2 regions of the Brachybacterium tyrofermentans genome follow, and region 1 is predicted to be linked to the other one. Evidence: riboswitches for the same ligand, from Rfam matches in the RefSeq annotation. Region 1 holds a riboswitch; the other holds the start of a gene.
What was found. A riboswitch is a leader RNA that binds a small molecule or an ion and turns the genes downstream of it on or off. The one in region 1 is predicted to bind FMN.
Positions count from the first base shown of each region.

Region 1 (15,701 bases):
CGGCGTGCGGGAACGGGGATCCGTGGACCAGGAGTCGACCCGTTCGGCACGGGACTGGACGGTGAGATCCCACGGCTCCCAGATCACGAAGGTCGCCTCGATGCCCGTCTGCAGGGTGCCCGGATGCCGGGCGCCGGCGACCCGCTGGCCTCCGCGGGAGGCCGCGAGGAAGGCGGCGCGGTCGCTGATCCGCTGGTCCGCGGGCGGCCGACGGGTGGCGCCGCGCACCCAGTCCCACGGATCGGCGGCGTCGGGATCACCGGCGGAGCCGAACGCGACCGGGACCCCGGCAGAGGCCAGGTCGAGATAGTCGGCGTCCTCGGTGGCCGGGGCGATGACCCGCACGCCGTCGCGCTCCCCCGTCGGACCGGGCAGTCGCAGCACGATCCCACGGGCGGCGGCGTCAGCGTCCATCCCCGGATCCGGCGCCGAGCCGTCGGCAGTGGCGGCGGCATCGACGAACCCGGGGGTGACCAGGCAGCCGGTGGCATCGACGATCTGTGCATCGTCATGGATCACCCGGGCGGTGTCCTCGGGGCCCGTCCAGGCGATCAGACCGCCGGAGACGAGCATCGCCGAGGCCTCGGGATCCTGGTTGCTGTAGAGCACGATGCCGGTGTAGAGCACGGGCTGGGCTGGCTGGATGGGCTGAGCGGCGCGGTCGGTCTCGGTCACGTCCCCCAGGATGTCGTGCGCGCCTGGGAGAAAGCTCATCGATCGATCTCCTGGGCGACCAGCCCGCGGCGCACGGACGCGATCGCCGCCCGTGCCGCGGCACCGAGCTGCTGGTCTGAGGTGAGCTGGGACAGCAGGTCGATGACCTGACGGCAATGGCGCACGAAGTCACCGGGAGGCAGATCGCTCCCGTTCAGGGCTGCGGCGAAGTGGTCGCCGCGGGCCCAGCGGTGCACGATCGCCGAGATCGCGGGATCCGGGGGCGGGGTCGCGTCGAGCCCGTGGCGGGACTGGGCGACCTGCAGGTCGGCGGCGATCCGGGCGGACGCGGCCAGGGCGGCGTCGACCGCCGGGTCCGCGATGGCCTCCGGGGCGCGGTCGTCCCGACGGGCCTCGTGGACGGCCGCTGAGACCACCGCGGCCAGACCGGCCGGGTCCAGCCCCTGCCAGGCGCCGTGCTCGATGCACTCCGCGATCAGCAGATCCCGATCACTGAACAGGTGCCGCAGCCGCAGGCCGCTGGCTGTGGGGACGAGCTCCTCGCCCTCGCGCTCCAGATAGCCGAGCTCCTGCAGCAGGTCGGTGAGCCGGTCGAACTGACGGGCCAGTGAGCTCGTTCGTCCCTCGATGCGGCGCTGCACGCCGCTGAGATCGAGGCGGGCCTTGCGCCAGCGCCCCACCCAGCGCAGATGGGAGGAGAGCTCCGGGCAGTCGGCGCAGGGGTGCTCTGCGAGAGCTGCCTTGAGCCGCTGCAGCTCCTCGTCGTTCGCGGCGGTGGACGGGGTGCGGTCGACGCGGGCGCGGACCTCGCGGCGAGGGTCGTCGCGCCCGGACAGGGACCGGCGCAGCGCGGCGGCGGTGTCCTTGCGCACCTTGCCGCTGCCGAGCGAATCCTGGCTCGGCAGGCGCAGGGAGTCGATGACCGCGGGCGGGGACGGGACGTCGCCGGGTCGCAGGCTGCGCCGACGGCCCTCGGTGTCGAGCAGATCGACCTGGGGGCCGCCGAGCACGTGGCGGTCCACGCCCAGCACGGCCGCGTAGCCGCGGCGCTTGCCTCCGGGAAGCGCGATCACGTCACCGCGGTGCAGCGAGCCGAGCACGGACCGGGTGCGGTCGCCGTCGGCGGCGGCGCGGGCCCGCGAGAGGGTCTTCTCCCTCGCGGTGATCCGCTCCTGGATCTCCGCATACTCCGAGAGGTCGCCCCGGTCGCAGGTGACGGCCTCGCGATAGGACTCTGCGGTGTCCTCGAGCTCGCGGGCGCGACGCGCCAGGCCCACCACGGAGCGGTCCGTCTGGAACTGGGCGAAGCTGGTCTCGAGCGTCTCGCGGGCTCTGGAGAGGTCGAAGCGGTCCAGGAGGTTGACCGCCATGTTCGGCGTGGGCCGGAAGGCGGAGCGCAGCGGATAGGTGCGGCGGGAGGCGAGGGAGCCGACGGCGTGGGCGTCGAACCGGCCGCCCGCGACCACGATCGCGTGCCCCTCCGTGTCGATGCCGCGGCGACCCGCGCGCCCAGTGAGCTGGGTGAACTCCCCCGGAGTGAGGTCGGCGTGCTCGACCCCGTTGAACTTCACGAGCTTCTCGAGCACCACGGATCGCGCGGGCATGTTGATGCCCAGCGCGAGGGTCTCCGTCGCGAAGACGGCCTTGAGCAGGCCGCGGGCGAACAGCTCCTCGACCACCGTCTTGAGCAGAGGCAGGATTCCGGCGTGGTGGGCGGCGTAGCCGTCGAGCACGGCGCGGCGGAAGGCGGGGATCCCCAGGACCTCCTCATCCTCGACGCCGATGCCGTCCAGGCGCTCATCGAGAACGCGGCGGATCTCGCGGCGCTCGGTCTCGTCGGTCAGCCGCAGGCGGGCGCGCGTGCACTGCTGCACCGCCCCTTCGCAGCCCGCCCGGGAGAAGATGAACATGATCGCCGGCAGCAGGTCGGCGTCGTCGAGCATCTCGATCACCTCGGGCCGACGGGCCGGCCGCGGGACCGTGCTCGGGCGATTGCTCCCGTGAGTGCTGCCGGGCCCGCCGCCTGTGCGCAGATGCGGCGGCTTGTGCTGGCCGGAGCCGCGCGGGCGGTGCCGACCCCGGGTGCCCTTGCGGCCGCTGGGGGCCCGGCCCCGGGGGCCGCCGGAGCGTTCGTCGACGGGGAGCGAGAAGGAGGTGATCCGCTCGATCTCCGGATTGACCTGCCGGTCGCCGCGCACGCCGGGGCCGTGGGAGACCACGGCCTCCCCGTCGGCGTCGACGAAGAGGTCCATCAGCTCGTCACCGATGACGACGTGCTGCCACAGCGGCACCGGCCTCGTCTCGGAGACGACGATCTCGGTGGCACCGCGCACCTCCTGCAGCCAGGCGCCGAACTCCTCGGCGTTGGAGACCGTCGCCGAGAGGGCCACCAGCTGCACCGAGCGGTCGAGGTGGATGATGACCTCCTCCCACACCGGTCCGCGCAGGCGATCGGCCAGGTAGTGCACCTCGTCCATCACCACGAAGCCGAGACCCTCGAGCAGGGACGAGCCGGCGTACAGCATGTTGCGCAGCACCTCGGTGGTCATGACCACGACGTCGGCATCGGGCCGGATCGAGGTGTCACCGGTCAGCAGGCCCACCCGGTCGTGGCCGAGCCAGTCGACCAGCTCGCCGAACTTCTGGTTCGACAGCGCCTTGATGGGAGCGGTGTAGAAGACCTTGCGACCGTGCGCGATCGCCAGGTGCACGGCGAACTCCCCGACCACCGTCTTGCCGGCCCCCGTCGGCGCGGCGACGAGCACGGAGCTGCCGCCCTCGAGGACCCGGCATCCGGAGAGCTGGAAGTCGTCGAGCGCGAACTCGTACCGGTCGGTGAAGGCGCCGAGCTCGGAAGCCGCGAGCTCCTTTTCCGCCGCCCAGCGGGCGTACTGCTCAGAGGGAGAGGTCATGAGGCATCCTCCGGGGTGAGATCGGCCAGGAGCCTCACAGCCCCGGGCAGGATCCGGGCCGTGAGGGGAAGCAGGGTGCGGGCCTCCCCGTCGGAGTAGGCGCGCAGAGCTCGTCCATGGCGCAGCCCGATCGTGACCTCGCGGACTGGTCGGATCGCGAAGCCGGGGACGGACGTATGGGTGCCGCGGAAGACCCGCGGGAAGAATCTGAGCAGCTCGGCACGGCCGATCCCCTCGAGCGTGATCAGCTCGAGCGAGCTGTCGTCCAGGCGGGCCTGGGGGGCGATGCGCATCCCGCCGCCGAAGATCCCGGAGTTGCTGATGGTGACGATCGACGCGTCGAGTTCCTGGCGCGGGCCGCCGTCGACCTCGATCCAGTAGGGGAAGGGTTTGAAGGCGGGCAGCTCCCGCAGGACGGCGGTCTTGTAGCGCACGGTGTGGGAGTGCTGGGAGCTGTTGGCACGGGCGTTGACCAGCGCGTCGAAGCCGAGGTTCACATTGCCCAGCGCGATGGAGCGGTGAGGCAGGGCGTGCTCCCCGGTGGAGACCACCTCGATGGCGTCGACCGTGACCACGGGGCGCGAGAGGGCATGCAGGAGGATCCGGGTGGATTCCTCCGGGTCGTTCAGGGGCAGGCCGAGGGCCCGAGCCAGATCATTGCCGCTGCCGGCCGGGACGATCCCCAGGCGGACGGGGCTGCCGGCGACGATCTCGGCGCCGAGGGCGACGGTGCCGTCGCCGCCGACGACCACGAGGGCGGTGAGAGTATCGCGCACCTCCTCCGCCCGGGCCCGTGCCACGTGCGCGGAGGGACCGGAGAGGTCCACGACCGAGATCCCTGCGAGCCGCAGCAGGTCGCCGACCTGCCGGCCGACCCGTCGAGCTGTGCCCAGGGCCGCTGTCGGGTTCGAGAGCAGCCCGACCCGGAGTCTGCTCACCGGCCGTCGTCCTCATCGAGCGAGGAGGGGCCATCGTCGAGGCTGCTCGCCTGGTCGTCGTCGAGCTCGTCCTCCTCATCCACGCCCTTGCGGCGGTCGTGGAGGAGGGCGATGACGATGGCGGCGAAGAAGAGGCTCGCCATGGCCGCGGACATCGCCAGGAGGGTGATCGGCTCGGGAGTGGGAACCATGATGGCGGTGAACAGGACGCTGAGGAAGATGATCCAGCGCCAGGCCTTGAGCATCGTCTTGCCGCGGACGATGCCGAGGAAGTTCAGCAGCACCATGACCACCGGGATCACGAAGGCGATGCCGAACGCGAGCATCGTCTTCACGAGCATGTTCAAGTACTCGTCGTACGTGATCAGTTGCTCGACCTGGTCGGCATCCGGCGTGAAGCTCAGGAGCACGGGGACGAGCTGGTTGACGGCCCAGTAGCCGGCGGCGCAGCCGATGAAGAACAGCGGGATCGCGGAGCCGAAGAAGCCGACCGCGTACTTGCGCTCGTTCTTATGCAGGCCCGGCATCACGAAGAGCCAGATCTGCAGCATGATCATCGGCGAGGAGAGCAGCAAGCCGACATACGCCGACATCTGGAGCTTGACGCTGAGACCGCTTCCGATGCTCTGGAAATTCAAGTTGGCCTTGAGCCCCTGTTCCGAGGCAAGAGCAAAGGGTCGCTTCAACGCCTCGAACACCCAGGGGAAGACGAACCAGCCGACGATCGCGAGGAGCAGCACGGTGATCGCGCTGATCACCAGGCGGTTGCGGAGTTCGACGAGATGCTCCCCGAGAGCCATCCGGCCTTCGGGGTCCCGGCGCGAGCGGCGCTTGGCGTCCTGCTCACGTCCCTGCGTATCACTCGCCACGGGTCTGCTTCCTCCCAGCATTCAGGGTCCGGGCGATTCCTCGCCCGGACCCGATGACGTCAGTGTGCGACGAGATGCTCAGTCGCGACGGTAGGAGTCGCCGTCCTCGCGCGGGCGCACGGGCTCGCGCTCGGCCTCGTCGCGGGGATTGTACTGACGGTCATCACGCGGACGGTCGTCACGGGGACGGTCGTCGCGGGCGGAGCGACGAGGCTCGTCGATGTCGTCGTCCTCGTCCTTCTTGTCGTCCCCGCGCATCTCCTCGACCTCGGTCTTGAAGATGCGCATGGACTTGCCCATGTTGCGTGCGAGACCGGGAAGCTTGTTGGCGCCGAACAGCAGCACGACGACCAGAACGACGACGACGATCGCCCAGGGGCTCTTGAACATACCCATGAAATTCCCTTTCAACTGCGCCGCGATCTGCACGGGCGCACACATCATCCCACAGTGGATGGGGCGCGTGACGGACCGCTCGGTGAGCGAGCCGGCCCGCCGCTCGGCGGGCCGTTCCAGAGTAACGGCTATTGCTGGGTGTGACGTGCGCCCGCGACCTGCGCCACGGTCACGATCGTGTTTCTCAGATCGGCCGGGGACAGCACCTCGACCGCTCCGGAGGACTCCAGCACCGCGTCCACGAGCGCTGCGCGGACCGGACGGTCCAGCCGCGCATAGAGGACGCCGTCGTCCCCGTCGCGCATCTCGGCAGCGCCGAAGGACTCGGCGACCCACTGCCCCGGCGGGTCCAGGCGCAGCCAGACCTCTCCGTCCAGGCGGCCTCCGAGGCTCGGTCCCTCCCCGGCATCCGGCCGGGCCTGCGGGGTGTCGTCGGGCAGGATCTCGACGATCCGGTCCAGGCGGAACCTGCGCTGCGCCCCGGCGAGCTCGCAATCGGCGAGCAGGTAGGAGCGCGACCCGTCGGTCTCGATCCGCAGCGGGCGGATCCGGCGCACGCTGGTGCCCGGGCGGTCGACCGAGGAGTAGCGGATCGTGAGCCGAGAGCCCACAGCCTCCTCGGCGCTGTCGTCGGCCTGGATCGCCTGCTGGACCGCGGCCAGGATCGACTCGGCGCGATCTGCGGTGCGGGAGGCCATCTCGTCCACAGAAGCGGCTTCGGCGAGCTCGGCGCGGGTGGGCGGCTCGACGGGCTCGACGGATCTCGCCTGCTCGGTCACGCCGGCGAGCAGCTTCGCCCGAGCGCTGGCCACGATCCCCTCGGTGTCCCCGGCCGAGGGCTCGAGGGCGGCCAGACCCGCGAGCAGGGCGGTGATCTCGACGGCGCTCAGCCGCAGCGCGCGACGCAGGGGCTCGGCGTTGCGCACGCGCACCACACCGTGCTCCCACTCCGCCTCGATGAAGTCCTCCCAGCCGGTGCCCATGTCCCCGCAGACGAAGAGCACCTGCAGGTCGGTGATCAGCTGCTTCTCGGAGATGCCGAGCGCGGAGGACAGCTCGTCGAGGTCGACCTCGCCGCGGCTCATCACATAGGACGCCTCGGAGATCAGCCTCGAGAGGGTGTCGTTCCCGGTGGGCGTGGTGCGGATCCGCGGCGCGGTGCGCACGGCGCCGGCCGCGATCCCGGAGGTGTCGCCCTCTCCCTCATGGGCCACGGCGATGTTCGCTAGCACCTCGGCGACCTCGGCGCGCCAGGCCGCGGGCTCCACGAGCTCGAGCCAGCGGATGTTCGCGAGCAGCAGCCGACGGGCGGCGGGCCGAGGCAGGTCGGGAAGCGTGATGCGCGTCGCCTCGAGCGGGGCTCCGGCCCGGTCCCGCAGGGCGAGGGCCTTGAACGGCGCCGCCTCGAGCACGGCGCGGGCCCGGTCGTCGCTGTCCTGCAGGGCGTCCAGCACGGTCGCGAGCTCGGTGCGCTCGGGACGCGGCTCGAGGGCCGGAGGACCCTCGACCGGGAACGACTCGATGCGGGAGGCGCGGAACAGGCGCGGCGCGTAGCGGTCGCGATCCCAGCCGTGCACGTACCAGTGCCCGTCGTGGACACCGACCACCCAGGGCTCGACGAACCGCTCGGCCGGGGCACCCTGGGTGCCGCGATAGGTGAATCTCACGGAGCGGGCGGAGGTGACGGCCTCCAGCAGGGGCGAGAGCACCGGCAGGGACTCGACCGCGCCTCGGGGGGTGCGCCGCAGCAGATCCGGGTCGGCGTCGTGACCGAGGCTGAGCAGCTTCGAGCGCACCCGGCGCGCCGCTCCCCCGGCGGCGGCATCGTCCCAGGCGCGGCTCGCGGCCAGCAGCACGGTGTACTCCTGCGTGCTGAGGTCGAGGACGGCGCCGGACTCCGCGGCATCGATGCGGTAGTAGACGGTGTTCTCGTCGAGCACGTCGCGGTCGGTGACCAGCGGGAGCCCGAGCTCGAGGATCGCCGCCTTGTCGCGCTCGAACATCCGCTCGGCGGCCTGCTCGGAGGTCGCTCGCGCATAGTCGGGGATCACGGCGAAGAGCTTCGCGCGGTCGATCCGGCGGCGCGAGCCGATCGTCATGATGACGTTGAGAAGTCTTTCCACACTCTTGGAGGCCACCGGCCCAGCGTAGCCGCCGAAGGGCTCCGAGGGCTCTAGGCTGGACCCATGCTGCACTGGGAACGGGCAACGGTCACCGGCTCGAGGTCATCATGGCGTGGGGTGGACCGCCTGCAGGTCGAGATCGAGAGGGACGGACGCGGCGCGGATGCCTCTGTGGAGGCGGAGACCGTGTCGGCGATCGCCTATCCGGAGCTGACCGGCACCCCGGCCCTGGGCGAATCGGTGCTGCTGAACACCAACGCCCTGCGGCGCGGCCTCGGCACCGGCGGGGACGCCCTTGTGGTGGCACGCCTGGATGTGCTCCCCGCGCCGGAGGAGATCGCCGGCCACATGGTCAAGGCGCGCTACACGCCGATGCAGACCATGGTCGATGCGATCGACGACCCCGAGGGCGAGCACTACGCGACGATGCAGGGCGCGGAGGACCTCGGCGGCATGCCGGTGCTCGTCGCGGATCTCCACTCGTCCCTGCCGGCCCTCGTCGCCGGCATCCGCGCCGAGCGTCACAGCGCGAAGATCGTCTATGTGCACACCGACGGCGCCTCATTGCCGGCCGCGTACTCACGCAGCACCGCCCGCCTGCGGGAGGCCGGACTGCTCGCCTCGGTGATCAGCGCCGGTCAGTCCTTCGGCGGCGACCTCGAGGCGGTCACCGTGCACTCGGCGCTGCTGGGGGCCAAGCACGTGGTGGGTGGCGACATCGCCGTCGTGATCCAGGGACCGGGGAACCTGGGCACAGGGACCGGCTGGGGCTTCTCGGGCATGCAGGCCGCCGAGCATCTCCATGCCGCCGCCGCGCTCGGCGGTGCGCCGGTGGCGACGCTGAGGGTCTCCAACGCCGATCCCCGTGATCGCCACCGGGGCCTGTCCCATCATTCCGCGACGACCTACGGCCGGGCGACGCTCGCCCCGGTGCACCTTCCGATCCTCGCCCGCAGCGATCATCGGTACAACGCTTTTCATGCGTCAGTACGTGAACAGGTGAAATCCTCGATCATCAAGCCTTCGCGGGCCCGCGGCACCGAGCACGTGCTCGCCGAGATCGATGCGAAGGGGCTCCGCGATGCCCTCGAGGAGATGCCGGTGCGGCTGTCGACCATGGGCCGCAGTCTCGGGGAGGACCCGGAGGCCTTCCGCTACGCGGCCCTCGCCGGGCGCTGCGCGGCAGGCCTGATCCCCCCTCGCTGATCGAGGGACGGGCCTCGATCTAGAGATGGGCCTCTCCGCGCTCCTGGACGAGGCCACGCAGTCGGTGCGCCGTACGGATGGCGCGCTTCCCGTCGTAGCGCTGGATGGCGTTGAGCGCGAGGGTCGTGCCGTCGGCCAGATCCAGATGTGCCCAGGGGTCGCCCATCGGGAAGCTGATGTCCACGATCTCCGCCCACTCGAGCGTGCGGGCCCGGAACACATTGCGCACCACGAGCACGTCGGGCCGCGCGACCAGCCGCACGGACGCCTCGAGATGGCAGAAGAAGAAGATCATCACCCCCACGGCCACCAGACCGAGCCGGCCGCCGATCAGGAAGCCGGGCATGATCACGGCCCCGACGATCAGACCGCCCAGCACGATCACACCGGTGAGGTACGCGAAGACGCGCACCATCCGCGGCCGCATCACGAGGGTGGGCCGCACCTCCCCCGCGCTCGGCGCCGGCTCGGTGGTGGACATCGCGGACTCAGATGCGGCAGGCCTGGATGGCGGTGACCAGGATGGCGCGCGCGCCGGCGTCATAGAGGTCGTCCATCATGCGGTGGGCCGCGCGGCGATCCACCATGGCGCGCACGGCGGACCACTCCCCGCCGTGCAGCGGGGAGACCGTCGGGGACTGCAGGCCTGGGGTGATCTCGACGGCCTTCTCGAGGAGCGCGCTGGGGATGTCGTAGTCGAGCATGACGTACTCGCGGGCGACGAGCACGCCGCGCACGCGGCGCTCGAGGACCTCCAGGGAGTGGGCGCCGGCCTCGTCCAGCTCCATCCCGGGACGGGAGAACAGCACTGCCTGGCTGGTCATGATCGCCTCGCCGAAGGGCTCCAGGCCCGCCTGGCGCAGCGTGGTCCCGGTCTCGACCACATCGGCGATCACGTCCGCCACCCCGAGGCGGATCGAGGACTCGACCGCTCCGTCGAGGTGGACCACGGAGGCGCTGAGGCCGCGCTCGGCGAGGTAGTCCTCGACGAGGTTCTCGTAGCTGGTGGCGATCCGGGCGCCCGCGAGGCTGGTGACGTCCTCATGGAGGCCGGCGGCCGCGGCGAAGCGGAAGGTGGAGCGGGCGAAGCCCAGCGGCAGGATCTCCTGGGCGGGCGTGCGCGAGTCCAGCAGCATGTCCTGGCCGGTGATGCCGACGTCCACGGTGCCGGAGCCGACGTAGACCGCGATGTCGCGCGGACGCAGGTAGAAGAACTCGACGTCGTTCTCCTGGTCGACGACCACGAGCTCCTTGGCGGTGCCGCGACGGCGGTAGCCGGCCTCCGCGAGGAGGTCAGCGGCAGGTTCGGACAGGGCGCCCTTGTTCGGGACTGCGATGCGCAGCACGGTTCCTCCTCGGCCGCGACAGCGGCCCGTGATGATGGTGGGGCGTCGTCGGACGCCGCGCAGGGCGGACGGGATGGTGGGAGTCGGGGAGCTGGAAGCGGGTGCGGCGGCTCAGAGCTGCCGGTAGACGTCCTCGAGGCTGATGCCCTTGGCGACCATCATGACCTGCAGATGGTAGAGGAGCTGGCTGATCTCCATCGCGGCATCCTCCTGCGTCTCGTGCTCGCAGGCCATCCACACCTCGGCGGCTTCCTCCACGATCTTCTTGCCGATCTGATGCACACCGGCATCGAGCTCGCGGACGGTGCCGGAGCCCCCGGGGCGGGTGCGTGCCTTCTCGGTCAGCTCGGCGAACAATGCTTCGAAATCCTTCACACCACCAGGGTACTCGCCCCGGCGGGTGATCGACGAAGGCGACCACCCACCGGTCGTCGGTCGGTGCGGGTGCACGGTCAGTCCCGGCGCACCGTCGGGTCCAGGTGCGCCGTCTCCACGGACACCCGCTTCCGATGGTCCTGCCGGTTGCGCACGCGCCACCAGACGAAGAAGCCGATCAGGGTGAAGGCCCCGTAGAAGACGTACATGAAGGCGCTCGCGTAGTAGCCCGCGCTCAGGAGCAGCGGGACGCCCACGAGGTCGACGGCCACCCAGATCAGCCAGAACTCGACCCAGCCCTTGGCCATGCCGAAGGTGGCGAGCAGGCTGCCCATGAAGATCCAGGCGTCGGCCCACACGGGCTCGTAGGAGCCCAGCGCCCGGAAGATGGGGGTGAGCGCGGCCGTGCCGCCGACGAGGGCGACCACGAGAAGGATGCGGGTGCGCCACGACGCCCACTGGGGCTCGACGGCGGTGCCGCCCTCGTGCTGCGCCTGCCGCCAGCGCACCCAGCCGTAGATGCTGGTGAGGATGAACATGATCTGGCGCCCGGCCTGGCCGAGCAGGTCCACCGCCTGGGGGTTGCCGAAGAGCGTGCCCATGAACACGGTGAACAGGAGGAGGTTGCCGGCGATGCCGATGGGCCAGGCCCACACCTTGCGTCGCATGCCGCCGAGAGCGCTGAGCAGTCCGAAGACGTTGCCGAGCACCTCGCGCAGAAGAATGAACTGGCCGCCCGCGAAATCGATTCGCGCGTCGAAGAGCCACTGCAGAAGATCCATGTCGGTCCTTTCGCCGTCGGATGCAGTGGCTCCGGGGGAAAAGGGTTCCGGCATGGATCCGGAGCGCGCGAAGAGCGCCCTGGGACATGCAGGACGTGCGCCTCTCATCCAGGCTGTACTGTCGGTGCCGGAGTTCCACCGGCTCCACCGCCGAAGCGGGTCGCGGACTGTCACCGCCGGCTCGGAATTTCACCGACCCCGGAGCACGTCACTGGTCGTGACGGGTTAAGGATAGCCCCGCTCGGAGCGTCGAGACTCAGTGCGCCGTGTGAGCTCGCGCGAGTTCGCGCAGGGCGGAGATCTCCTCGGCCGCGTCCTGGGCACGGTAGATCGCCGAGCCCGCCACGAACACGTTGGCGCCGGCGTCCGCGCAGCGCTCGATGGTCTCCCGGCTGACTCCGCCGTCGACCTGGATCGACACCTCGAGGTTGGCCTCGCTGATCGCACGCCGCGCCCGACGGATCTTGGGGAGCATGGTCTCCAGGAAGCTCTGGCCCCCGAAACCCGGCTCGACCGTCATGAGCAGCAGCATGTCGAACTCGCCGATGACGTCCAGCAGCGGCTCGACCGGCGTCGCCGGCCGCAGGGCGACCCCGACCTCGACGTTCTTGCGGCGCAGATCGCGGGCGAGCTTGATCGGGGCGCTCGCGGCCTCGAGGTGGAAGGTCACCGAGGAGGCCCCGGCCTCCGCGTAGGCGGGGGCCTCGCGGTCCGCGTCCTCGATCATCAGGTGCGCGTCCACGGGGATCGCGCTGCGACGCACGATCTGCTCGACCATGCTCGTGCCGAACGTGAGGTTCGGGACGAAGTGGTTGTCCATGATGTCGACGTGGACGCTGTCGGCGGTGGAGATCTTGTCGAGCTCGGTGCCGATGTCCATGAAGTCGGCGTTGAGGATGCTGGGGTGGATGTACTGGCCATCGGTCGAGTACGCGGCATTCATGAGGACGGGGTCCCTTCCACATCGGGGGCGGAGCTGTCGGAGGAGCTGTCGGCGGGGTTCTTGCGCAGCAGGCAGATGTACATGGCGTCGGTGCCGTGCACATGCGGCCACAGCTGCACGGCGGGCCCGTCACCCAGGTCGAGGGTGGACTGCGCGGCGGGGAGCACCCCGGCGCGCACGGCATCGCGGGCGTCGAGCTTCTCGACGTCGTCCCGGCCCTTGAGGACGTCGGCCACCACCAGGCGCGTCTCGGCGAGGTGCGGGGAGCACGTCACATAGGCGACCACTCCCCCGTCGGCCGCGGCGTCCAGGGCGGAGCCCAGCAGCGTCCGCTGCAGGGTGCTGAGCTGGCCGATGTCCGCGGGGGTGCGGCGCCAGCGCGACTCGGGGCGACGTCGCAGGGCGCCGAGCCCGGAGCAGGGGACGTCGGCGAGGACCCGGGAGAACCGGCCCGGCATCTCGGCGCCGATCGTGGTGCCGTCCGCGGTGAGGGTCGTGATCTCGCAGCCGGCCTCCCGCAGCGTCGCCACGGACCGGTCGACGAGCTCGGTGCGGTGGGGCTGGAGCTCGACGGCCAGCAGATCGGCGTCGTGCCCCACGGTGAGCCCGCCCAGCAGAGCCGCCTTGCCGCCGGGGCCGGCGCACAGGTCGAGCCAGTGGGCGTCGTCGCCGCGGACCAGGTCGTCGGCGCCGAGGGCGAGGGCGAGGGCGGCGAGCTGGCTGCCCTCGTCCTGCACGGCGACCCGTCCGTCCTTGACCACGTCCATGCCGCCGGGATCCCCCGCGGGCCAGGAGGCGGCGAAGACGCTGAGCCGGCCGGCGCTCGCCCCGTTGTCGATGAGCTCGTCGAGGTCGGTGAGGCCGGGCCGCATCACGAGCGAGACCGCGGGCGCGGCGTTCTGCGCGGCCAGCAGCTCGTCGATCTCGTCCCGCGAGCGTCCGTGCCCGGCGAGGGCATCGGTCAGAGCGCGCACCACCCAGCGAGGGTGGGAATGGACGACGGCGAGATGCCCGGTGGGATCCTTCTCCCGGTCCGGGGCGACCTCGTCGATCCACTCCTCACGGGTCTTCGCCCCGACCCGGCGCAGCACCGCATTGGCGAAGCTGGCGGCACCGGCGCCCACCTGCGAACGGGCCAGCGCGACGGTCTCGGAGGTCGCGGCATGGGGCGCGACGGTCATGTCCAGGAGCTGGTAGGCCCCCAGTCGCAGCACGTCCACGAGCGCCGGGTCGACGTCGGCCAGGGGCCGGTCCACGCAGGCAGCGAGGATCGCATCGAGCCGGCCCTGGGCGCGCAGCGAGCCGTAGAAGAGCTCTGTGGTGAAGGCGGCGTCGCGGCCGGAGACCCGGGCGGAGCGCAGCAGGCGCGGCAGCACGAGGTTCGCGTACGAGTCGTCCTCGCGCACCAGGCGCAGCCCTTCGAAGGCCACCTGCCGCGAGGGCGTCGACCGGCGACCGCGCTCGGAGGGCCGGGAGTCGGACCAGCCGCGGCGCGGGCCGCCCTGCCCGCGTGATCCGGAGCGCTCGCGGCCCTTGTCGTCGCGGCCCCCGCTCGGGCGGTCATCACGTCGCCCCCCGCGCCGGTCGTCGCGGCGGTCGTCGCGGCGGTCGTCGCGACCCTGCCCGTGTCCCGGTCCCCGTCGTGCGTCGCTCATGCCTGTGCTCCATCCTGCTGCTGGCCCTGCTGCTGATCCTCGTCCTGGTCCCCTCGCGCGAACGCGGCGTCGGCGAGGAGCGCCGCGCCACGTGCCCAATCGGCGGCCCGCATCGGTCTCTTGCCGGCGGGGGCGAGCCGGGACAGGGCGATGGCCTGCGTGCCGGTGCCGACGAGCACCTGGCGCTTGGTGGTGGCGATCGTCCCGGGGGCGAGCGCCTCGTGCTCCGGTGCCGCCTCGACGCCGAGGATCTTGGTGCGGGAGCCGGCCAGCGTCGTCCAGGCGCCGGGATGGGGGCTCATGCCTCGGATATGGGCGCTGACCTCCTCGGCCGGGCGGGTCCAGTCGATGCGGGCCTCGGCGGTGGAGAGCTTCGCGGCGTGAGTGGCCCGGGCGTCATCCTGCGGGGAGAAGGTCGCGGTGCCGGCCTCGAGCGCATCCAGCGCCTGCAGCAGCACCGCGGCACCATCCTCGGCCATCCGCTCCAGCAGCTCGCCGGACGTCTCGAACTCGCCGATCGTGGTCGGGGCCGTCGTGATCAGGTCCCCGGTGTCCAGACCCTTCTCGAGGCGGAACACGCTCATCCCTGTCTCGCGCTGCCCGGCGAGCACGGCCCGCTGGGCCGGTGCCGCCCCGCGCCACTGCGGGAGCAGCGAGAAGTGGAGGTTCACCCAGCCGTGGGCGGGGATGTCCAGGGCGGCCTGCGGCACCAGGTTGCCGTAGGCCACCACCGGAGCGGCATCGGGGGCCAGCTCCCGGATCTGCTGCTGGACGGCCGCGACCCGCAGGGTCGGCGGGGTCAGGACCGGGATCCCGGCCTCTCGCGCGAGCGACGTCACCGGGCTGGGGGTGAGCTTTCGCCCGCGGCCCGAGGGGGCATCGGCGCGGGTGAGCACCCCGACGACCTCGTGGTGCGAGTCGAGCAGGGTGCGCAGGGACGGAAGGGCGGCCTCAGGGGTACCGGCGAAGAGCAGACGCATGATGGCCCGAGTCTACGGGGCGACCTGGGTGCCTACAGTGGTGGCATGCCCTGCCGACTCACCACCCCCACCTGATGGGGGCACAGGTCACACCGGGCCACGCCCTCGGCTCCTCCGGCTACCGACGCATGCTCGTCGCCCTGCTGTGCGCCGGCGTGGCGACCTTCGCCCAGCTGTACTCGCCCCAGGGCATCCTGCAGCTGATCTCCGCCGACCTCGGGATCGGAGCGGAGCAGGCCGCGCTGACGGTCTCGGCCGCGACCGGGGGCCTCGCGCTCTCGGTGGTCCCCTGGTCCTTCGTCGGCGACCGGATCGGCAGGCTGCGAGCCATGGTCATCGCGGTGTCCGCGGCGACGGTGCTCGCGCTCGTCGCGGCCTGGGCGCCGACCGTCGAGCTCGTGCTCGCGTTGCGCGTCCTCGAGGGCGTCGCCCTGGGCGGGGTGCCCGCCCTCGCGATGGCGTACCTCTCCGAGGAGGTCCAGGAGCACGCCCGCGCCATCG
Region 1 is NZ_BAAAIR010000025.1:77,442-93,142, forward strand. It holds gene ABD093_RS04670 (hypothetical protein) at 1-714, opposite strand, end outside; gene ABD093_RS04675 (DEAD/DEAH box helicase) at 711-3,587, opposite strand; gene ABD093_RS04680 (diacylglycerol/lipid kinase family protein) at 3,584-4,525, opposite strand; gene tatC (twin-arginine translocase subunit TatC) at 4,522-5,394, opposite strand; gene tatA (Sec-independent protein translocase subunit TatA) at 5,473-5,790, opposite strand; gene ABD093_RS04695 (helix-turn-helix transcriptional regulator) at 5,919-7,928, opposite strand; gene ABD093_RS04700 (DUF3866 family protein) at 7,977-9,119, shown strand; gene ABD093_RS04705 (PH domain-containing protein) at 9,139-9,600, opposite strand; gene hisG (ATP phosphoribosyltransferase) at 9,608-10,465, opposite strand; gene ABD093_RS04715 (phosphoribosyl-ATP diphosphatase) at 10,577-10,840, opposite strand; gene pnuC (nicotinamide riboside transporter PnuC) at 10,918-11,622, opposite strand; FMN riboswitch at 11,715-11,832, opposite strand; gene rpe (ribulose-phosphate 3-epimerase) at 11,879-12,565, opposite strand; gene ABD093_RS04730 (RsmB/NOP family class I SAM-dependent RNA methyltransferase) at 12,562-14,220, opposite strand; gene fmt (methionyl-tRNA formyltransferase) at 14,217-15,200, opposite strand; gene ABD093_RS04740 (MFS transporter) at 15,275-15,701, shown strand, end outside.

Region 2 (15,701 bases), on a different contig from region 1:
CTGGTGGTCGGTGCTCGCCGGCGTGATCGGCGGGATCGTGCTGCTGGCCGTCGCGGAGCTGGTCTCCCTCGCCTTCAGCTCCTCCTCGGCGCCGTTCGTGGCCGTCGGCGGCGGGTTCATCGACATCATCCCGCCCTGGGTGAAGGACCTGGCGATCGGCCTGTTCGGCACCAAGGACAAGCTGGTCCTGTTCGCCTCGATGGTCGTGGTGTATCTGGTGCTCACGGCGTTGAACGGGGCCCTCGGATCCCGTCGGCCCCGCACGGCAGCCGCCGTGCTGGCGGGACTCGGCGCCTTCGCCACGATCATCGTGCTGACCCGGGCGCAGAACTCCGTGCCCGACGCGATCCCGACCGTGCTCGGAACAGCGGTCGCGGTCCCGACGCTGCTGCTCCTGCTGCGCGCCGTGCGCGCTCCCTCCGCAGGTGCGAGGGCCGATGTCGTACCGGGGAACGCGGCGGGCTGGTCCCGACGGCGATCCCTGGTGGGCGTCGGGGCGGTCGGCATCCTCGCCGTCATCGTCGCGGCGGGTGCTCGAGGGGTCAACGCGAGCCGCGAGATCGCGAGCAAGGCCGCCGGGTTCGCCCTGCCCACGCCGCGCACCCGCGCCGAGGAGATCCCCGCCGACGCCCAGGTGGACGTCGAGGGCATGCCCGCGTACCTCACGCCGAACGACGACTTCTACCGGATCGACACGGCCCTCGCCGTCCCCCGCGTCGATCCGACGACCTGGGAGCTGCGGATCCACGGACTGGTCGACCGCGAGCTCACGCTGACGTTCGAGCAGCTGCTCGCCGAGCCGATGATCGAGAAGCATGTGACGCTGACCTGCGTCTCCAACACCGTCGGCGGAGATCTCGCCGGGAACGCGACGTGGCTCGGCGTGCCGGTGCGCACGCTGCTGGACCGCGTGGGCGTCAAGGACGGGGCCGACATGGTGCTCTCCCGCTCCATCGACGGCTTCACCGCCTCCACGCCGATCGAGGCCCTGACCGACGACCGCGACTCGTTGATCGCCGTGGGGATGAACGGTGAGCCGCTGCCCCAGGACCACGGGTATCCGGTGCGGATGGTCGTCCCCGGCCTGTACGGGTACGTCTCGGCCACGAAGTGGCTCACCGAGCTGACCGTGACCCGTTTCGCCGACGAGACCGCCTATTGGACCGATCGCGGCTGGTCCGAGCGCGGCCCCATCAAGATCGCCTCCCGCGTGGACGTGCCGCGATCCTTCGGGAAGCTCTCCCCGGATGCCGACGGCGCCGTGATGCTCGGCGGCACCGCCTGGGCGCAGCAGCGCGGGATCTCCGCCGTCGAGGTGAGGATCGACGACGGCGACTGGCGCGAGGCGGAGCTGGGTGCGGAGGTCAGCGCCGACACCTGGGTCCAATGGTCACTGCAGTGGGAGGACGCCACCGCCGGCGATCACAGCGTCTCGGTGCGGGCCACCGGCGGCGATGGTGAGCAGCAGACCGAGGAGCGGGCGAATCCGGTGCCGAACGGTGCGAGCGGATGGCACACGATCGAGTTCACCGTCGAATGAGGCGGAGGATCGGTCGGCGCGGGGTCAGGGAGCCGTGATCGCGTCGTGGGCCGCCAGGGCCTCCTCACGGGAAGCGCGCAGATCGACCACGGGAGCTGCTCGGTGGTCGGTCCCGATCTCAGGAACCCATCGACGCACATAGCGGCCCTCGCCGTCGAACCGGCTCTGCTGCCGGTCGGGGTTGAACACCCGGAAGTACGGGGCGGCGTCATCGCCGGTGCCGGCCACCCACTGCCAGTTGAACGGGTTGGAGGCCTCGTCGGCGTCGACCAGGGTGTCCCAGAACCACTCCTCCCCGCGACGCCAGTGCACGCGCAGGTTCTTGGTGAGGAACGAGGCGACGACCAGGCGCACCCGGTTGTGCATCCACCCGGTCACCCAGAGCTCCCGCATCCCGGCATCGACCAGGTCGATGCCTGTGCTGCCCTGCTGCCAGGCACGAAGGCCCTCCTCGTCGTCCCGCCAGTCGAAGGCGTCGAACCGGGGTCGCACGTTGCGAGTCGCGAGATCGGGCAGGTGGTAGAGGCGGTGCCACGCGAACTCCCGCCACAGCAGCTCCGAGCGGAACGTCTCCGGGCCCGTCGCGCGGCCCGACGTCAGGCTGCGGTGCCAGACCTCGTGCGGGGACACCTCCCCGTAGCGCAGGTGCGGGGACAGTCCCGACGTCCCGTCGATGCCGGGTCGATCCCGATCCTCCGCATACTGGTCGAGCACGTTCTCGAGGGCATCCAGGCGTGCCCGGGCGCCCATCTCCCCCGGGGTCCAGGCCTCGCGCAGCCCACCGGCCCAGTCCGGCGCCGTCGGGAGCCATCCGCGGCCCTCCAGGGCCCGGGCGAACTCGACCTCGTCGAGCCAGCGGCTGCTGTCCTGGGACCCGGTGAGCTCGGGTCCACGCAGCCGCGGCGGCGGCCCCTCGGGGAGGCGGGGCTCTGCGGTCTCGCGGCAGGCCCGTGCGAACGGCGAGTAGACCTTGTAGGGGTCTCCCGCCTGCGTGGAGATCGTCCACGGCTCGTGGAGCAGATAGCCGTCGACGCTCTCGGCCCTCAGCCCGCTCTCCCGCAGTCTCGCCTTCAGGCGGGCATCCACCGCGCGACGGGGCTCGTGATAACGACGGGTCCAGACCACGGCCTGGGCCGCGGTGTCCTCCACGAGCTGTGGGATGAGCTGCTCGGGGTCGCCGCTGAGCAGGACCAGCGGCACCCCGTGCTCGCGCAGCCGAGCTCCGAGCTCGGTCAGCGAATGGTGAAGCCACCACAGCGAGGCGGCCCCGGGTGGACGCACCCCGGCGATCTGCTCGTCCACGTGCACGGCCACCACCTCGCCGTCGGCCGCCCCGGCCCGCAGGGCCGGGTTGTCGTGGATCCGCAGATCGTCCCGCACCCACCAGATCGACGTCGTCATGCTGGCCCTTCTCTCGCACGATTGACTGATCTATATAGCTTAGCTACATATATTCGCACGAGGGCACCACGGTCCCCAGGGGAGCCCGTCCTCAGCGAAGCCCGTCCTCGGCCACCAGGCCGTGCTCACGGACCAGGGTGTTCAGCGCGTCGGGCGCCACGGCCAGGCGGGCGCACACCTCGGCGGCGTGCCCGATCAGCACCGGGGCCCCGGTGATCGCGACCAGCTCGTCGAACATCTCCTGCTGACGGTGACGCAGCGGGATGGGACGCTCGTGGGCGACGACGCCCCAGCTGGAGGCGTACACGTCGTAGTGCGCGGGTGCCTCCCCGGTGGCGAGGGTGAGCGGGAACCGCGAGGCGTCCAGGCGCACCCGCTCGTAGTTCGGTTCGGTCTCGTCGACCACTGCGAGCTGGGCATCGTCGAACCACGTGGCCACGAGCTCCATCCGCTCGCCGTCAGCCCGGTACGGGGCGGCGGGGATGTACCCGCGGGCAGAGGTGTGGGCGCAGTGTCCGACGGCCAGGCCGTGCACGGTGCAGCGCACGAACGGGGTGGCGATCTGCAGGTCACGGCCGGAGCGGGCGTACTTGCGGGCGATCGTCTCCGGGGTCTGGTTCGAGCCGACGGCCACCACCAGGGTGCGCTCGGCGAGCGGCGCAGCCCCCTCGGCGGCGAGGGCCTGATCGATCGTGGCGACATCCACGAGCGCACGGTCCCGGTCCCCGGTCGATGCCTCGGTCGGGGCGTCGTCGGCACCTTCCGGATCCAGATCCACGATCCCGCTGCCCAGCAGGAGCGCCGAGCGCACGGCGGGGCCGGTCCAGGGATAGTCCTCCGGGGCGTCGGGGAGCGTGGGGGCGGAGGTCGTCGAGGAGGACATCCTCCGACCCTAGCGAGATGACGCGCTCATCCCGAGGATCCCGTGGTCGGTCGCACGCTCGCCCCTCGCCCGAGGGCGACCGAGGCGTTGTGCTGACGGCCTGTGAACAGCGCCTGGGTCACACCGGATGCGCGGGCGGTCCCTAGAGTGGGGGCATGAGCGAACAGCGTGCGGTCGATGCCCTGACGGCCTCCGGTCTCGAGTTCGAGATCACCCGCCACGGGAGGGTCGGCTCCCTCGCGGAGGCGGCCGCCGCCCGGGGGGTCGAGCCGCGGGACATCATCAAGACCCTCGTGGTGCGCCGCGCCGAGGGCGAGTACCTGTTCGTGCTGGTCCCGGGTGATCGGGAGATCTCCTGGCCCAAGCTGCGCTCGTTCCTCGGCGTGAACCGCCTGTCCATGCCGGACAAGGACGTCGCACAGCAGGCCACCGGGTACGAGCGCGGCACCATCACCCCGTTCGGCTCCACCACGGCCTGGCCCGTCGTCGCCGACCTCGACCTCAGCGGGGATCTCGAACGACGGATCTCCCTGGGCGCCGGCTCCCACGGCGTCGCCGCGACCGTCAACGCCGAAGCGGCCCTCTCCCGCCTCCACGCCCAGGTCGCCGACGTCACCGACCTGCAGGCCCCGTAACCCTGCCCCCCGGATCCGCAGGACTCCGGCCCGGAAACAGGGCACGGGACGGACTCGGGACAGCACCGCCGAAACACCGAACGGGCGGGCACCGCGAGGGTGCCCGCCCGGTGCCCGGCGAGGTGGTGCGCCTGCTCGGCGCGACCGGTCACTCGTCGGTGAAGGTCAGCTTCAGTCCGCCCAGCAGCGCCGCCACCAGGTTGTAGAGGAAGGCCAGCAGCGTGCCGAGCGCGGTGATGATCACGACGTTCACCACGGCGACGATGGTGCCGTAGCTGACCATCTTCGAGAACTGGAAGAACTCCATGAACGGCAGCGGGCTGCCGCCGTTGAGGTCGCGCCCCAGCTGGTCGATCTTGTCCCACAGGCCGATCGCGTCGACGAGGTTCCAGGTCAGGATCACGGCCACGACGGTCGCGATACCGATCGCGATCGCCACCAGGAAGGACAGCTTCATCACCGAGAACGGGTCGAGTCGCGCCAGCGTGAGGCGCACGCGGCGGGGGCCGCGCTTCTCGGCCTCGGCGGCAGGCGACGACGTCGTCGTCTTCTTCGGGCTGCGGCTGGCGCCCTTGGACGCCGACCCCTTGCCGGAACCGATCGACTGCTCCGAGCTGGCTGTCGTGCCGCCCTCAGCGCCGTCCTCGAACGACGGGAGCTTGGTGGTCGCCTCCGGAGACGTCGTGGTACCGCTCGCGGCCCTCGAGTCACTCGTGCTCACGGATCACTCCTCGATCTGGTCGTCGTCGCCGGCCGGCGATTTCTCGGACGGGTCTGAGCCTAGATCATCGGACGGTGCCTGGTCCTGCTCCGACTCCCCGTCGGACGCGATCTCCACAGCATCCCCATCTGCGACGTCCGCGCTCTCCCCCTCGACATCCGCGAGCACGGGTGCCTCGGCGCCCTCGATCTCCTCGTCGATCTCGGACTCGGGGCTGGTGGTGACCAGCAGGATCCGATCGCCCTTGTCGGGCTTGGCGAAGACCACGCCCATCGTCGTACGGCCCTTCGACGGCACCTCGGCGACGCGGGAGCGGACCACACGGCCCTTCTCCATCACCACGAGCAGCTCGTCGGACTCGTCCACGGCGGCCGCACCCACCAGATGGCCGCGGTCGTCGGGGAGCTTCGCGACCCGGATGCCCAGGCCGCCACGGCCCTGCACGCGGTACTCGTCGAGGCTGGTGCGCTTGGCATAGCCTCCGTCGGTCACGGTGATCACGAACTGGTCGGGGCGCAGCACGTCCATCGCCAGCAGCTCGTCGTCGTGGCGGAACTTCATGCCCGTCACACCGCTGGTGGCACGGCCGGTCGGCCGCAGCACGTCGTCCGCCGCCGGGAACCGCACGGACTGGCCGTTGCGGGAGACCAGGATCAGGTGGTCGTCGGCGTTGACCGCACGGGCCGCGATCACGCGGTCCGGCTGGGCGCCGTCGATCCCGTCGATGTCGCGCAGGTTGATCGCGATGATGCCGCCGCTGCGGTTCGAGTCGAAGGCCGTCAGGGCCGTCTTCTTCACCAGGCCGGAGGCCGTCGCGAGCACCAGGTACTGGGTGTCCTCATAGGTGTCGATCGCGAGCACGGAGGCGATGCTCTCGTCCGGCTGGAACGCCATCAGGTTGGCGACGTGCTGGCCCTTGGCGTCACGCGCCGCCTCCGGCAGCTCGTAGCCCTTGGCGCGATAGACCCGACCCTGGTTGGTGAAGAACAACAGCCAGCGGTGCGTCGTGGTGGTGAAGAAGTGCTCGACGACGTCGTCCGCCCGCAGCGAGGCACCGCGCACTCCCTTGCCGCCGCGCTTCTGGGCGCGGTACTGGTCCTCCCGGGTGCGCTTGACGTACCCGCCGCGGGTGATCGTGACGACCACGTCCTCCTCGGGGATCAGGTCCTCCATGGACATGTCGCCGTCGAAGGGCAGGATCTCGGTGCGGCGGTCGTCGCCGTACTTGTCGACGATCTCCTGCAGCTCCTCGGAGACGATCTCGCGCTGGCGCACCGGCGACTCCAGGATCGCGGTGTACTCCTCGATGAGGGCCTGCAGGCGGTTGTGCTCATCGGTGATCTTCTGACGCTCCAGGGCGGCCAGGCGGCGCAGCTGCATCGCGAGGATCGCATTGGCCTGGATCTCGTCGATCTCGAGCATGTTCATCAGCCCCACGCGCGCCTCGTCGGCGTCCGGGGAGCGACGGATCAGGGCGATGACCTCGTCGAGCGCGTCGAGCGCCTTGAGGTAGCCGCGGTAGATGTGGATCTGCTCCTCGGCCTTGCGCAGGCGGTACCGGGTACGACGCACGATGACGTCGATCTGGTGCTTGGTCCACTCGCGCACGAAGGAGTCGATCGACAGGGTGCGGGGCACCCCGTTCGCGAGCGCCAGCATGTTCGCGGAGAAGTTCTCCTGGAGCTGGGTGTGCTTGAAGAGGTTGTTCAGCACGACCTTCGCGACGGCGTCGCGCTTGAGCGTGATGACCAGGCGCTGACCGGTGCGGCCGGAGGTCTCGTCGGTGATGTCGGCGATGCCCTGGATCTTCCCGAGCTTGACCATCTCCGCGATCTTGCGCGCGAGGTTGTCCGGGTTGACCTGGTACGGCAGCTCGGTGACCACGAGGGACATGCGTCCGTTGATCTCCTCGGTGGAGACCACGGCGCGCTGGGAGATGGAGCCGCGACCGGTGCGGTACGCCTCCTCGATGCCCTTGGTGCCGGCGATGGTGGCGCCGCTGGGGAAATCGGGGCCCTTGATGAAGCGCAGGCACGCGTCCAGCAGCTCGGGCTTCGTGGCCTCGTGGTTCTTCAGCAGCCACTGCACGGCATCGGCGACCTCGCGCAGGTTGTGCGGCGGGATGTTCGTGGCCATGCCCACGGCGATGCCGGAGGAGCCGTTGACCAGCAGGTTCGGGAAACGGGCGGGCAGCACGACGGGCTCGTCGACGGTGTTGTCGTAGTTGCCCTGCATATCGACCGTCTCCTGGTCGATGTCGCGCACGAGCTCGAGGGCCAGCGGGGCCATCTTGCACTCGGTGTATCGCGGGGCGGCCGCGCCGTCGTCGCCCGGGGAGCCGAAGTTCCCCTGGCCCAGGATCAGCGGGTAGCGCATCGCCCAGGGCTGCACGAGGCGCACCATGGCGTCGTAGATCGCGCTGTCGCCGTGGGGATGGTAGTTGCCCATGACCTCGCCGACGACCTTCGCGCACTTCGAGAAGGAGCGGTCGGGGCGGTAGCCGCCGTCGTACATCGCGTAGACGATCCGACGGTGCACGGGCTTGAGGCCGTCGCGCACGTCGGGCAGCGCGCGCGAGACGATCACACTCATCGCGTAGTCGAGGTAGGAGCGCTGCATCTCCTGGTTGAGGTCGACCTGGGTGATGCGGTCGATCTCGTGCTCATCGAGCGGGTCGACGAGGGTGACGGTGCGGTCCGTCGCCTCGGAGGTCGAGACCTCGTGGGCACCCTCGGGGGTGGCCTGTCCGGCCATCCCCGCAGGCAGCTCGGGGTTCTCGTCGGGGTTCGTGGGGTCCTGCGGGGTGTCGCTCATGAGGCGGGAGGCCTTTCAGGTGGGGCCGATGGTCGTGGCGCTCCCAGGGGCGCGGGCTCTCGCCCTGCGCCGCTCCGGGTGCCGAGATCAGATGTCGAGGAAGCGGACGTCCTTGGCGTTCTCCTGGATGAACCGGCGCCGGGACTCGACGTCATCACCCATCAGGACGGAGAAGATGGTGTCGGCGTCGGCGGCCTCATCGACCGTGACCTGCTTCAGCGTGCGCGTGTTGGTGTCCATCGTGGTGGCCTGGAGCTCCTTCCAGTCCATCTCGCCCAGACCCTTGTAGCGCTGGATCCCGTTGTCGCGCGGGATCCGGCGACCGGCGGCGCGGCCGGCCTCGAGGCGCTCGTCGCGCTCCACATCGCTGAACACGTACTCGTGCGGGGCGTTGGTCCACTTCAGGCGGAACAGCGGCGGCATCGCGATGAACACGTGGCCGAGCTCGATGAGCGGGCGCATGTAGCGGAACAGCAGCGTCAGCAGCAGGGTGCAGATGTGCTGGCCGTCGACATCCGCATCGGCCATCAGCACGATCTTGTGATAGCGCAGCTTGGTCGCGTCGAAGTCGTCGCCGATGCCGGTGCCGAAGGCGGTGATCAGCGAGCGGACCTCCTGGTTGTCCAGGGCCCGGTCCAGTCGCGCCTTCTCCACATTCAGGATCTTGCCGCGGATGGGCAGGATGGCCTGGGTGCGCGGGTCGCGGCCCTGCACGGCGGAGCCGCCGGCGGAGTCGCCCTCGACGATGAAGATCTCGGACTCGGCCGGGTTGCGCGAGGAGCAGTCGCGCAGCTTGCCGGGCATGCCGCCGGTCTCCAGCGGGGACTTGCGACGGGTCGCGTCACGGGCCTTGCGGGCCGCCTCGCGGGCGGCCGCCGCGGCCTGTCCCTTCAGGACGATGGACTTGGCCTCCTGGGGATGGGAGACGAACCAGTCCTGCAGCTGATCGGTCATCACCTTGACCATGAAGGTGCGGGCGATGGTGTTGCCCAGCTTGGTCTTGGTCTGGCCCTCGAACTGCGGCTCGCCGAGCTTCACGGAGATGACCGCGGTGAGGCCCTCGCGGATGTCCTCGCCGGTGAGGTTGGCGTCCTTCTCCTTGAGCAGGCCCTGGGCGCGCCCGTAGCGGTTGACGATCGAGGTCAGCGAGGAGCGGAAGCCCTCCTCGTGGGTGCCGCCCTCGTGGGTGTTGATCGTGTTCGCGTAGGTGTGCACGGACTCCGAGTAGGCGCCGGTCCACTGCATCGCGACCTCGACGCTGATGTGCGCCTCGGTGTCCTCGGACTCGAAGGAGATGATGTCGGGGTGGATCACCTCGGCCCGCTTGGAGGTGTTGATGAACTCCACGAAGTCCTGCAGGCCGCGCTTGTACAGGTACGAGATCGTGCGGGGACCCTTGTCCTTCTCCGCGTTCTCGGCCTCGAGCTCGACGTCGATCAGGTCGTCGTCGTCCTCGGACGCCTCCGTGGCCCGCTCGTCGGTCAGCGTGATGCGCAGGCCCTTGTTGAGGAAGGCCATCTGCTGGAACCGCTTGCGCAGCGTCTCGAAGTCGTACTCGGTCTCGTCGAAGATCTCGTCGTCGGCCCAGAACGTGATGGTCGTGCCGGTCTCGTCGGTCTCCTCGCCCTTCTCGAGCTCGACCTGCGGCACGCCCCGGCTGTACCACTGCCGCCACACGTGGCCGTCGCGGCGGATCTCGACCTCCATCCGGATGGACAGGGCATTGACCACGGAGGAGCCCACGCCGTGCAGACCGCCGGAGACGGCGTAGCCGCCGCCGCCGAACTTGCCGCCGGCATGGAGCACGGTCAGCACGAGCTCGACGGCGGGCTTGCCCTCGGTGGGGTGCATCGCGACCGGGATGCCACGGGCGTGGTCGACGACCTTCACCCCGCCGTCGGCCAGCAGCGTCACCTCGATGGTGTCGCCGTGACCGGCCATCGCCTCGTCCACGCAGTTGTCGACGATCTCCTGGACCATGTGGTGCAGGCCGCGCTCACCGGTGGAGCCGATGTACATGCCGGGGCGCTTGCGGACCGCTTCGAGGCCTTCGAGGACCGTGATGTCCGAGGCGTCGTAGTGCTCCGGGGCGTGGGCTGCGCGCTCACCGGCGGATCCCACGACGGGGGCGGGGTCCGGTGCCGCTGCGGCCGCATCGGGCGACGGGTCCGGGGCACCCTGGGGTGCATCCTGGTCGGGCATGGGGCGGTCGCTGTCGCTCACCTGATGTGGCTCCTCGCAGTCCTGGGAACCCTCGGTCCGGGAAGAGCGCCGAGGGTGTGCAGCCGATCCCGAGGACGAGTCCCCGGCCCGGCACGCAGGCGGCCCACGGAGGCGCTCGCGCGCGCACGCGCGGGGAGCACCTCTGTAGGCCACAGCGATCGGGCCGACGGGATCGAAGTCCACGAGGACGTCGGAGGACGTCGGCCGAACTGCTCATATTCTAGCGGAGATCGCGTGCTGAACCTATTAACCTCGCCATTTCTGTGGAGAACACGACCCAGGTCCGCCATCAGACGGGCCGGGACGGCCTCTGGAAGCCTCTCGCGGGCCTCGGGACGGGGTCCCATACGCCTCCCCGGGTGATATCGCGGCAAAGCGGCCCCTGCGCGGCTCCGGTTCCCGCTCGAGGATCACTCGCCGACCCGCACGCCGAGTCACGCCGTGGGCCCTCCCGTCAGACCGAGCCGCGGCCCGACGGGAGGAGCCCACGCTCTGTGGATCAGTCCCCGGCGGGGAGGCCTGCGAGCACCCGCGAGGTCGCGATCGCCGCGGAGGCCGCTTCGTGGCCCTTGTCCTCACGGGACCCCTCGAGCCCCGCGCGATCGAGGGCCTGCTTGTCGTCATCGCAGGTCAGAAGACCGAAGCCGACGGGCACGCCGTGGTCGAGGGCCACCCGGGAGAGGCCGTCCGTCGCCGCCGCGCACACGTACTCGAAGTGCGGGGTGCCTCCGCGGATCACCACGCCGAGCGCCACCACGGCGTCGTGGGTGCGGGCGAGCCGGTCCGCGATCACGGGGAGCTCGAAGGATCCGGGGGCGCGCACCAGCACGGGCTCGGCGATCCCGGCGTCGGCGCAGGCCCGCAGGGCGCCGGCGATGAGGCCGTCCATGACCTGCTCGTGCCAGGAGGAGGCCACGATGGCGATCCGCAGCGCGGGTCCGTCGGCGTGGGAGGCGAGGTCGATCGTGGGGCTTCCGTGTCCGCTCATGCGGGGTCTCCGTTCGGTGAGGTGTTCGGGGAGGGGGTCGGTGCGGTGCTCGATGAGGTCGCGGGGAGGCCGACGAGGGCATGGCCCAGCCGGTCCCGCTTGGTGGTGAGATAGGCGAGGTTCTCGGGGGTGACGTGCGTGCTCAGCGGCACGATCCCGGTGACCTCGATCCCTCCGGCACGCAGAGCGTCGGCCTTGGTGGGGTTGTGGGTGAGCAGGGAGATCGTGCCGACGCCGAGACGGCCCAGTATCGCCGGCACGATCGCGAAGGAGCGGTCGTCGACGGGGAGGCCCAGGTCGAGGTTGGCGTCGACGGTGTCCCGGCCCTGCTCCTGGAGGGCGTAGGCACGCAGCTTCGCCATCAGGCCGATGCCGCGCCCCTCGTGGCCGCGCAGCAGGATCAGCAGGCCCCGCCCGGCGGCGTCGATCCGCGCCAGGGACTCCTCGAGCTGGGGGCCGCAGTCGCAGCGCAGGGAGCCGAAGACGTCCCCGGTCACGCACTCCGAGTGGATCCGGGTGAGCACGGGAGCCGCTGTGGTGAGGTCGCCGCGGGCGAGGACCAGATGTTCGGCGGCACCCTCGCGCACGGCGAGGGCCCGGAAGGTGCCGTGCGGGGTTGGCAGCGAGACCTCGTCGGTGACCTCGAGGTCCGCAGTGTCAGCAGCACCGACAGCACCGGGTGCCGAGCCGTCGCTCCGGAGCGACGCCTCGGCGGCGCGGCGGTGCTCGACCAGAGCCTCGATGGAGACCATCACCAGGTCGTGCTCGTCGGCGAAGGCCCGCAGGGCGGGGCCGCGCATCATGGTGCCGTCGTCGTGGATGAGCTCGACGATCATGCCCACCTCGGTGCGGCCGGCGAGCCGGGTGAGGTCCACGGCGGCCTCGGTGTGGCCGCGCCGTTCGAGCACGCCGCCGTCCCGGGCACGCAGCGGCAGCACGTGACCGGGGCGGATGAGGTCGCCAGGAGCGGCGCCCTCCGTGCCGAGCACCTGCAGGGTGCGGGCGCGGTCGGCGGCGCTGATGCCGGTGGTCACGCCCTGGCTCGCGTCGACGCTGATCGTGTACGCGGTGCGCAGGGGGTCGGTGCTGTGCTCCACCATGAGCGGCAGCTCGAGAGCGTCGGCGCGGGCGGCGGTCATCGGGGCGCAGAGCAGCCCGCTGGAGTGGCGCACCGCGAAGGCGAGCAGCTCCGGGGTCGCGGCGGACGCGGCGAGTATCAGGTCGCCCTCGTTCTCGCGGTCCTCATCGTCGACGACCACCACCGACCGACCGGCGGCGATCGCGGCGACCGCCGCCTCGATGGGGTCCAGTCGCAGCGCAGCGGGCGGGGCGGTCTCCGGGTCGACCGCGGGCGCGGTCATCGGGGCGGCCCCCTGCGTGGGGTTCGAGTTGGTCATCAGTGGGCCTCCGTCGCAGGGGTCTTGGTGGGTGCGGGCTGCTGCGGGTCTGCCTGCAGGGGATCTGCCTGCGCCGGGACGGCCTGCGCGCCGAGGAGCTTCTCGACGTACTTGGCCAGGACGTCGACCTCGAGGTTCACCCGGTCGCCGACCCCCTTCGTGCCCAGCGTCGTGCGCTCGAGCGTCTCGGGGATCAGCCCGATGGTCACCTCGTCGCCGTCGATCGCGGCCACGGTGAGGCTGATCCCGTCCACGGCCAGGGAGCCCTTCGCGACGACGTAGCGGGCCAGGCCCCGCGGCTCGTCGGCACCGGGACCCGGCAGAGCGATGCGCAGCAGGGTCGTGCCGCCGTCCTGGTCGCGGCCCACGATCTCGCCGACGCCGTCGACGTGGCCCTGGACGATGTGTCCGTCCAGGCGGCCGTCGGCCCGCACGCAGCGTTCGAGGTTGAGGCGGTCCCCGACCTGCAGGCCGCCGAGGCTGGTGGCGGCGAGGGTGGTGGAGATGACGTCGGCGCTCCACAGCTCGCCCTCGACGTCGGTGACGGTGAGGCAGCAGCCGTTGACGGCGATCGAGTCGCCGAGGGAGGTGCCGACCAGGACGTGGGGTGAGCGAAGGCGCAGACGGGCCGAGGAGTCGGTCCGTTCGATGCTCTCGACGGTGCCGAGCTCTTCGATGATGCCGGTGAACATGGTGGTCCTTCCGGGTCAGGCGGCGCGGGGCCGCAGGGTGAGGCGGAGGTCGGTGCGGCCATCCGGTGAGGTCAGGGGGGTGGAGTCGAGCAGCTCGAGATCGAGGCGCTCGATCAGCGTGGAGATGCCGAGGTCGCCGGTCGCGGACCGGCCGGCACCGAGCAGGGTGGGGGCGAGATGGACGATGAGCTCATCCACCAGCCCGGCGCGCAGGAAGGCCGCGGCCAGCGTGGGTCCGCCTTCGAGGAGCACGTGGCGCAGGCCGCGGGCGAAGAGGTCCTCCAGGGCGGCCGACGGGTCCCGGGTGGGCAGGAGGATCGCCTCGCCGGCGCCGTCCGGGGTGGGCAGCGGCGGGAAGGCGCCGGTGCCCATGACCGCCCGGACGGGCTGACGGGGATGCAGGGAACCATCGGGCCGGCGCGCGGTGAGGCTCGGTGAGTCAGCTCGGGCAGTACCGGTGCCGACCAGGATCGTGTCGCAGGTGGTGCGCAGGCCGTGGACCTCCTCGCGGGCGGCCTCGCCGGTGATCCAGCGGCTGCTTCCGTCGGCCGCCGCCGCCCGGCCGTCGAGGGTGAGGGCGAGCTTCATGGTGACCAGGGGCCGTGCGTGCCGCAGTCCGTGCCCCCAGCCGCGGTTCAGCGCATCGGCCGCTGCGGCGAGGTCGGCGGGGATGTCGAGCTCGACGTCGATGCCGGCATCGCGCAGCAGCTCGACCCCGCCGGCGGCCACCGGGTTGGGATCGCGATGAGCGACCACCACGCGGCCGACGCCGGCGGCGAGGAGTGCCTGGGCGCAGGGTCCGGTGCGGCCGGTGTGCGTGCAGGGTTCGAGGGTGACGACGGCGGTCGCGCCGTGGAGCGTGGGAGCAGTGCTGGCGTCGGTGCTGTTCAGCGCATGATTCCGGGCGTGATTCAGGGCGTCGGCCTCGGCGTGGGGCGTGCCGGCGCCCCGGTGATGTCCCTCGGCGAGGATCGTGCCCTCGCGGTCCAGGAGCACGCAGCCCACCCGCGGGTTCGGGCCGTAGGGAAGGCCGGGCTGCGCGGCGATCTCCAGGGCGCGCTGCAGCGCGCTGCGCTCGGCAGGGTTCAGCATGGTCTCTCCTCCGGTCCGCTGCTCGCGGTCCCGGTGGAGGGGAAGGGGTACGGGAACGCCGTCCCCCGGGGTGCTCGGTCGCGGCGCACCAGGGGTGCGCGGCGAGAGACCGCTCGAGGACGTCGTTCGCGTGCGCTTCCCATCCGGACTCTAACCGTCGGCCCAGGAGTTCCACCTGGTCAACCGAGGGCCAGAGGCCATCGGGTCGCGGACTATCACCGCCGGCTCGGAATTTCACCGACCCCAGTGCACGCGAGCTCTTCAGCTCGTCGCTCTCCACGGTAGCAGGAGACCGGTCGCGCGCCGAGAGTCGAGGCGGCAGATGAACTCGACCTCACGATCCGACGGCACAGGGCTCAGCCGGTCAGGGGGCTGAGCAGGTCGCAGGGCTCATCCGACCGCGGGGACGAGCCACTCGCAGCGCTCAGCCGTAGGTGTCGCGGGGGCCGCGCCAGGTCACGGTGCGCCGTCCCTTCTTCCAGGTCCGCTCGGCGGCGGCCGGTCCGGTCACCCGCAGCTCGGCGACGACGTGGGAGCCGACGTGCTCCTCGATGGTGGTGATCAGGCGGGGCGTGAGCATCCGCAGCTGCGAGGCCCAGGCGGAGGAGGAGGCGCTGATCACGAGCACCCCGTCCTCGAGGGAGACCGGGCGGCAGTGCGCGCTGACCTTCTCCCCGACGATGTCGTCCCATTCCTCCAGCACCCGGCCGGCGTTCATACCCGCGTTCCACCCGAGGTTGCCGAGCACCTTCCGCAGCACGGTCTCGATGCCCTGCGGATCGCGAGGGTCCGGCCGGGACCCCGAATAGCCGGGAGAGCTGCCGGAACGGTCTCGCACGTCGCGGGCCTGGGTCTTCGCCGAGATCGGGAACAGGCCGCGATCCCGAGCGGCCGCTCGAGACCGGTTCACGGTGCGCCGCGCCAGCTCGAAGGGATCCGGAGGGGTCGGCAGCTCGGGCGGGTCATAGACCTCGCCGGGCTCGTCTCCCTCCCCGCGGATCTCGGCCGACGGCGCTCGTCGAGCTGCCATCGTGGGAGGTCGGGTTCGGCGCCCGGTGGTGCTCCCCGCAGCGTGAGCATCCGGCTGCTCACGCGAGGCGTCGGCGTCCCGGGATAGCTCCTCGCCGTCGGGTCCGGTCCCGTCCTGAGGATTCGGCCCCTGCGGAGGGGTCCGCCAGGTCGAGAGATCGTAGGGATTGGCCAGCTGCGGCCGTGCGGGGATGCCGCCGCTTGATCCTCCGGAACCCTTCCCTGCTCGGGGCGGCGTCATCACAGGCCGCCCTCGCGGGGCACGGCGGATCCCAGGCTCACGTCG
Region 2 is NZ_BAAAIR010000016.1:78,762-94,462, reverse strand. It holds gene ABD093_RS03445 (molybdopterin-dependent oxidoreductase) at 1-1,540, shown strand, start outside; gene ABD093_RS03440 (cryptochrome/photolyase family protein) at 1,565-2,941, opposite strand; gene ABD093_RS03435 (hypothetical protein) at 3,033-3,824, opposite strand; gene ABD093_RS03430 (aminoacyl-tRNA deacylase) at 3,980-4,459, shown strand; gene ABD093_RS03425 (DUF3566 domain-containing protein) at 4,608-5,180, opposite strand; gene gyrA (DNA gyrase subunit A) at 5,184-7,994, opposite strand; gene gyrB (DNA topoisomerase (ATP-hydrolyzing) subunit B) at 8,082-10,196, opposite strand; gene ribH (6,7-dimethyl-8-ribityllumazine synthase) at 10,717-11,205, opposite strand; gene ribB (3,4-dihydroxy-2-butanone-4-phosphate synthase) at 11,202-12,566, opposite strand; gene ABD093_RS03400 (riboflavin synthase) at 12,602-13,294, opposite strand; gene ribD (bifunctional diaminohydroxyphosphoribosylaminopyrimidine deaminase/5-amino-6-(5-phosphoribosylamino)uracil reductase RibD) at 13,310-14,386, opposite strand; FMN riboswitch at 14,513-14,642, opposite strand; gene ABD093_RS03390 (DciA family protein) at 14,811-15,416, opposite strand; gene recF (DNA replication/repair protein RecF) at 15,656-15,701, opposite strand, start outside.
Region 2: linked by a shared signal. The riboswitch ahead of ribD (bifunctional diaminohydroxyphosphoribosylaminopyrimidine deaminase/5-amino-6-(5-phosphoribosylamino)uracil reductase RibD) and the one ahead of pnuC (nicotinamide riboside transporter PnuC) in region 1 are both predicted to bind FMN.